DNA from 3 places in the Burkholderia pseudomultivorans genome. Region 1 is predicted to be linked to each of the others. Evidence: riboswitches for the same ligand, from Rfam matches in the RefSeq annotation. Region 1 holds a riboswitch; each other region holds the start of a gene.
What was found. Region 1 has a riboswitch for cobalamin ahead of WS57_RS01705 (CbtB domain-containing protein). Riboswitches for the same ligand answer to the same signal wherever they lie in the genome.
Positions count from the first base shown of each region.

Region 1 (2,262 bases):
TTCGCGAACCGGCGCGAGATCCGCGAACAGGTGAGTGGCGATATAGACGGCGCCGATCGCGAGCACCAGCAGGAATACGGCATAGCCGAGCTGCCGGGTGCGTTCGGGGGAGCCGGAACGGGCGGTGGACGAAGCGGGCTGATTCATGACGGCATCTCGTAAGGGAACCGCGTCCGATCCTAGCCTCGGCATTCAGTCACTTTGATGACAGCCGCGGCGCGCGACCACGTTCTTTACACGAATGAAAGGTTTCGGTGCGAGAGATTTCGTTGGCAAAACGAAAGAACTGGCATGAGGCGCTTTTCCCGCTTTCGACGCCTTTGCACACGGCGTCCGCGACGTGTCGAACGCAATCCGCCGGTTGTCGCGTTCGAGCTCACCCTGAACGGCGATCGGAGCGGTCGTCGTCCGCGATCGGCATCCAGCCCTCCGGCGTGTGCGCGAACGTCGTGCACGACAGCGGCGCGATGTCGATGCCCGACACGGTCCTCGCATCGGCGCGCAGTACGTTCGCGATCACGGCCCGCACGATCGTCGCGTGCGTGATCGCGACGATGTCGCGCTCATGCGGCAGACGGTTCAACCATGCGCCGGCCCGTCGCATCGCCTCGTCGAACGATTCGCCGCCGTGCGGCGATGCGGACGGATCGCCGATCCATGCGCGAAGCTCGTTCGGGCAATCGCGACCGAGATCCTGCAGCCGCTTGCCGCGCCAGCCTCCATAGTCGACCTCGCGCAGCATCGCGTCGATGTCGGGATGCAGCCCGAGTGCGTCGGCGGTCTGCCGCGCGCAGCGGGCGGGACTGCACAGCACGCGCGCGTCTGCGATGCCTGCGCGCCGCTCGCGGTGCGCGGCCGCTTCGGCCAGGCCGCGCGCATCGAGCGGCTCGTCGTCGGGAAACGTGCCGGTGCGCATCGCGCGGGTCGATGCGTGTGCAATCAGGCGCAGCAGCGCGGGCATGTCGGTGTCGGTCTCCGGATGGCGCGGCGGGCGGGCATGGGCTTCATGGCCCGGACGTTCGCGCGTACAATGCGCCCGATACGAAGCGCGGAAGCCGGTGAGAATCCGGCGCGGTCGCGCCACTGTAACCGCGGATCCCGCATCCCGGAAGTCAGACCTGCCTTCGTTGACCGTCCATTCATTGACCGGGGCGCGATTCCCCTGAGGTGCATCCATGAGCGAAGCAGTCCTGAAGCCGGCCGTCGCGCCGGTGCCCATTCCCGTCCGCGAACTGTTGCCGTGGGCCGTGTTCGTCGGCCTGATCCTGTTGCTCGCGCTTTACTTCGTCGGCGCGGAACAGGGCGCGACCTCGCTCGTGCCCGGCATGTACGTGCACGAGTTCGTGCACGACGGCCGCCATCTGCTCGGCTTTCCCTGCCACTGACGCGGAGTTCACGATGGTTGGAAAGCTGCTCATGCGGGGGATGCTCGCAGGCATCGCCGCGGGTCTCCTCACGTTCGGTTTCGCGAAGATCGTCGGCGAACCGCAAGTCGATCAGGCGATCGCCTTCGAAGAGAAACTCGATGCCGCCCACGGCGATGCGCCGGAACCCGAACTGGTCAGCCGCGACACGCAGGCCGGCATCGGCCTGCTGACGGGCGTCGTCACGTACGGCGCGGCCTTCGGCGGACTGTTCGCGCTGACCTTCGCGTATGCATACGGCCGCGTCGGCCGCATCGCCGCGCGACCGCTCGCCGCGTGGCTCGCGCTCGGCGCGTTCGTCGCGCTCGTGATCGTGCCGAACCTGAAGTACCCGGCCAATCCGCCGTCGATCGGCGACCCGGATACGATCGGCTATCGCACCGGCCTGTTCTTCCTGATGATCGCGATCTCGATCGCGACGATGGTGTTCTCGGTCAGCGTGCGTCGTCATCTGCTCGCGAAACTGGGCCACTGGAACGCGTCGATCGCCGCGGCGCTCGTGTTCGTCGCGATCATCGCGGCCGTGCAGTTCGGCCTGCCGTCGATCGACGAAGTGCCGGCGGCGTTCCCGGCGGTGCTGCTGTGGAAGTTCCGCGTCGCGGCGATCGGCATGCAGGCGATCCTGTGGACGACGATCGGCCTGCTGTTCGGCGCATGGGTCGAGCGCGGCGAACGCAGCGCGGTGCGCGCGGCCTGACGCCGGGCCGCCTCGGCCGACCGCGCGCGCCTATCGCAGCATGCGCGGCGCGTTCCACGTCGATTCGCGCGCCAGCGCGACGAACGCGGCCAGGTAGTCGATCGACGCGTCCGCTTCTCGGATGCCGAGGAAGATCTGCTT
Region 1 is NZ_CP013377.1:388,854-391,115, forward strand. Features, by position in the region: gene WS57_RS01695 (inorganic phosphate transporter) at 1-147, opposite strand, end outside; gene WS57_RS01700 (histidine phosphatase family protein) at 377-961, opposite strand; cobalamin riboswitch at 999-1,141, shown strand; gene WS57_RS01705 (CbtB domain-containing protein) at 1,176-1,385, shown strand; gene WS57_RS01710 (CbtA family protein) at 1,399-2,121, shown strand; gene WS57_RS01715 (LysR family transcriptional regulator) at 2,152-2,262, opposite strand, start outside.

Region 2 (2,262 bases), on a different replicon from region 1:
GTCGAGGTCCTCGCCGATCAGCACGAAGCGGCTCGCGCGCGTTTCGCCGTCCTGCCAGCGACGGTCGAAATAGCTGTCGAAACGACGGCCGACACCCTGGATCACGAGTCGCATCGGCGCATCGGGCAGCGCGGCGAACCCCTTTGCGCGATAGATCGTATGCGTTTCGACGAGCTGCTGCAGCGCGGCGATCGTCGCGTCGCGCGAGCCGGCGTCGCCGCTCACGACGACCGAGTCGAAGTCGTCGTGATGGTGGTCATGGTCCCCGTCGTCGGCCGAGCCGTGATGATCGTGGCGCAGATGAATCGTGTCCTCCGACGCCGATTCGAGCCCGAGCAGCATCGCCAGATCGAGTTCGCCGCGCGTCGCGCGCACGATCTTCACCTGCGGCGGGATTTCGTCGCGAATTGCGGTTTCGATCTGCTCGAACTGCGCGGCATCGACCAGATCGGCCTTGTTCACGATCACGAGATCCGCGGACGACAACTGATCGGCGAACAGTTCGTGCAGCGGCGATTCGTGGTCGAGGTTCGGGTCGGCGCGGCGCTGCGCGTCGACGGCCTGCGGGTTTTCCGCGAACTGGCCGCTCGCGGCGGCCGGCCCGTCGACGACGGTAACCACCGCGTCGACCGTGAAGCTGTTGCGGATCGTCGGCCAGTTGAACGCCTGCACGAGCGGCTTCGGCAGCGCGAGGCCCGACGTCTCGATCAGTACGTGATCGATGTCCGCGCGCCGCTCGACGAGCGCTTCCATCACCGGATAGAACTCCTCCTGCACGGTGCAGCACAGGCAGCCGTTCGCGAGCTCGTAGAGCTGGCCCGACGCTTCGTCCTGCGCATCGTCGCAGCCGATTCCGCAGCCCCGCAGGATTTCGCCGTCGATGCCGAGCTCGCCGAATTCGTTGACGATCACCGCGATGCGGCGGCCTTCGGCGTGTTGCAGGATGTGGCGCATCAGCGTGGTCTTGCCGCTGCCGAGAAAGCCCGTGACGATCGTGACGGGCAGCTTGCGCATGGTCATGGTAGGTCCAGTGTCGAGTGAATCGGTGGAGTCAGGCCGGCGTCGTCGCGCCGGCTGCGGCGCGGCGCGCGACGGGACGAGGTGCGGCCGGCCGGGGCGGGCTCGCGGGGAACGGGCGCTTCACGTGCGGGGGCTCGGTGCGCGGCGCCGGCCGCCCGCGCGCAGGCGCCGGCGCGCTGCGACGGGCGCGCCGATGCGGGCGAAAACATGAGTCGGGCATGACGCTTCCTTGCGAACGGTCGACACGTGAATGCCAACACGGCCGCCGGCAGCGCCGCCCGCAACGCCTGCCGTTCGCCGCGGGGCCAGGCGCGGTCGCGCGGATGGCAGCCTGGCGGCGGAATCGGGAAACGCTCGGGCGTCGGGCATGCTGCGGCCGTGGACGATGCGCCGCCTCCCCGCGGCGCTGAACCCCTTCGTTTAGGCCGGTATCCGGGCTGACGAACACGCCGCTTCGCCTTCCCGGATGCGCGCGGCATCCAGTGGCGGTCGTCCGCATGCACGCGGCATGCGGCGAAGCGGCGCTGCATCGCGCTGACGCGCGACGCGTTCGCTTACCGTTGCGGGGGCAGCACAGGTTGGCTCGACTGCGGCGCAGGCAGGCTCCCTGTTTCCCGTTTAACTGCGCGCGCCGGAGCGGCACGCGCGAGCACCAAAACGCGTGCGAGTGTAGGCGTCGCGGCGGGGAGCGTCAAGGCGGGCCAACGGCGCGCGGGCAGGATCGCGATGGAGCGCGGATGGCGCACCTTCCTTGTCGCCGATCGAAACGCACGGCGTGCGGCCTGCACGCTCGCCGCCCGCCTGTGGTCGACGCTCCGGCGAATCCGCCGGCCGCAGCGCCTGTGCTATCGTATGCGCCGCGTTCGGTGCTCGCATGCGCATTCCGCGCATGCAGTTAAACGGGAAACAGGAGGCGGACATCCGCCCGGCCTGTGCTGTCCCCGCAACGGTACGCCGCCCGCGCGACGCGTCCTGCAACGCCCGCGCCCATGCCGCCCACGATGCCACTGTCCGCCAGCCGGACGGGAAGGCTGCGGCCTGGCAAGCGGCCAGCCCGGATACCGGCCGACGCAAGGGGTGAGCCCGACGCTCGCCGAACGCCCTATCCGCGGGGGACGGATGGTGTGCGCGTTTCACCGGCCCGATACGGGTCTCTTCATTCCGCCATGTCACGCCATTTCACAGGCCGCCGCGCCGCCGGTTCGTCGCCCTTCCCCGTCGCTTCGTCACGGTTCGCGCCGT
Region 2 is NZ_CP013378.1:3,147,972-3,150,233, reverse strand. Features, by position in the region: gene cobW (cobalamin biosynthesis protein CobW) at 1-1,020, opposite strand, end outside; cobalamin riboswitch at 1,426-1,692, opposite strand; cobalamin riboswitch at 1,868-2,105, shown strand.
Region 2: linked by a shared signal. The riboswitch ahead of cobW (cobalamin biosynthesis protein CobW) and the one ahead of WS57_RS01705 (CbtB domain-containing protein) in region 1 are both predicted to bind cobalamin.

Region 3 (2,262 bases), on a different replicon from region 1:
GACGAGGTTCAGCGCGGCCGTCTCGTCGACGGCCCAGTCCTGCGCGAGCCCGTCGAGACGCCGCTCGAGCGGGCCGCCGAGATGCTCGAACACGGTGATGCGCGTGGGCCCGAAGCCGCGTGCGGCGAGTTCCGCCGCGACCTCGGCCGGCGTGCGGCCGTCGGCGCTCAGCACGAACAGGCGCCGCCCCGGCAGCAGGTGGCGCGCCAGCGTCGCGAGCGGACGGCCGACCAGCGACACCGCGCCGACCTCCTGCAACGCCCAGCCGAGGCGCGCGGCCGCGAGCGACAGCGACGACGGCGCGGGCAGCACGCGCCATTCGTCGGCGCCAAGCTGGCGCGCCAGCGTCGCGCCGACGCCGAACAGCATCGGGTCGCCGCTTGCAAGCACGCAAACGGGCGTGCCGCGGCGCGCGAGCACGCCCGACAGCTCGAACGGCGACGGCCACGCTTCACGCGCGGCCGGGAGCCGCGACGGCAGCATGTCGAGATGCCGCTTCGCGCCGACGACGAGCGTCGCGTCGAGCAGCGCGCGGCGTGCGGCGCGGCCGAGCCCCGCGAAGCCGTCGTCGCCGATGCCCACCACCGTCAGCCATGCCGTCATGCACCCTTCCCCATCGTTCGTCCTGTTGCCGACCGCGTACCGGTCCGCATCGCGAAAAACGGGATAGTACCGTGTTCCACTCCGCGTTTCACTTGCCGGGCGGGCGTCGCCTGCGCATGCGGACGAGTCGGTGCGCGGCCGATTCGGCTGACGAAATATCGGCGACGCGCGCGCGGCCGGCATCGCCGTCCAACCGACGACGGCTTCGCCACGATGCCGCCGCCGTCCACGTCCGCCGCACGGTTTTCCGGTCGCGAGCCGCCCGCGAAATCGGGTATGCTACGCGCGTTCGTTCGCCGGTGCCCTTCGGGGCCGAAGAGGGAACACAGGGCGCATCGCGCTGCTGTGGCTGCCCCCGCAACTGTAGACAGCGAGCCGTTCCCCCCTCACGCCACTGGTTTCACCGGGAAGGCCGGGAGCCGGCGCCGACCTGTCAGCCAGGAGACCTGCCGGCCTGAAAGTGCGTGCGTGCCAGCCGGCATCGGGCGGGGTGTACCGATGCGTTGGCCGCGGCGCGACACTGTCCCGGTGCCTCTTGAGTTCCGCCCCCGTTTCCGTTTCCGCATCGTCCGTCGTGCGCCCGTCGGCCTGTCCGGGGCTCGTGCGCGTGGTCGCGGCCGCCGACGGCGGACTGTGCCGGATCAAGCTGCCCGGCGGCCGGCTTCACGCACGACAGGCGCGCGCGATCGCCGACGCCGCGCGCGCGTACGGCTCCGGCGCGATCGACGCGACCAATCGCGCGAATCTGCAGCTGCGCGGCATTCGCGACGGCGCGGCCGCCGCGCTGACGCGTGCGCTGCTCGACGCCGGGCTCGGCCCGCAGGTCGATGCCGACGATGCGGCCGCGCTCGCCGCCAGCGACGACGCGCGCAACCTGATGCTCAGCCCGCTCGCCGGACACGATCCGGCCGCATGGCTCGACAGCCGCGCACTCGCGGCACCGCTGTTGCGGATGCTCGCAAACGAGCCGCGTCGCGGCGAACTGTCGCCGAAGTTCTCGATCCAGCTCGACGGCGGCGAATCGGTCGCGGCGCTCGATCATCCTCACGATATCTGGCTCGCCGCGTGGCGTCGCGCGGACGGCGACGTGCGCATCGCGGCCGGGCTCGCCGGATGCCCGCCCGTCGCGCAGCGCGACGCGCCCGCGTCGATCGACGTGTCGCCCGGGCAGACCGTCGCGCTCGTGCGCGCGCTGCTGCTCGCCTTCCTCGATCTCGCGCCGGCCGACGTGACGCGCATGCGCGCGCTGCTGGCGACCAGCAACGAAGCCGCGCTGCTCGAACACGCGCGGCGCTACCTGCCGTTCCCGCTGGTCACCGATCCGGCGCTGGCCGGCTGGCGTCGCCCGCCCTCCGACGCCGCGCTGCGCTTCGGCGCGCGCGCGTCGCTCGACGCAGGCCGCTGCAGCGTCGGCGCGCAGTTCGCGCTCGGACGGCTCGACGCGGCGCAACTCGAACGGCTCGCCGCCTGCGCCGAAGCCGACGGCGACGGCACGCTGTCGATGACGCCATGGCAAGGCGTGTTCATCCACGGCGTCGCAGCGGCCCGTGCGCCGGCCGTGCTCGACGAATTCGCCGCGCTCGGCCTCGTGTGCGCGCCGTCCGATCCGCTGGCGACGCTGGTCGCCTGCACCGGCAGCACGGGCTGCGCGAAGGCGCG
Region 3 is NZ_CP013378.1:3,166,656-3,168,917, reverse strand. Features, by position in the region: gene WS57_RS26900 (bifunctional cobalt-precorrin-7 (C(5))-methyltransferase/cobalt-precorrin-6B (C(15))-methyltransferase) at 1-603, opposite strand, end outside; cobalamin riboswitch at 884-1,072, shown strand; gene cobG (precorrin-3B synthase) at 1,139-2,262, shown strand, end outside.
Region 3: linked by a shared signal. The riboswitch ahead of cobG (precorrin-3B synthase) and the one ahead of WS57_RS01705 (CbtB domain-containing protein) in region 1 are both predicted to bind cobalamin.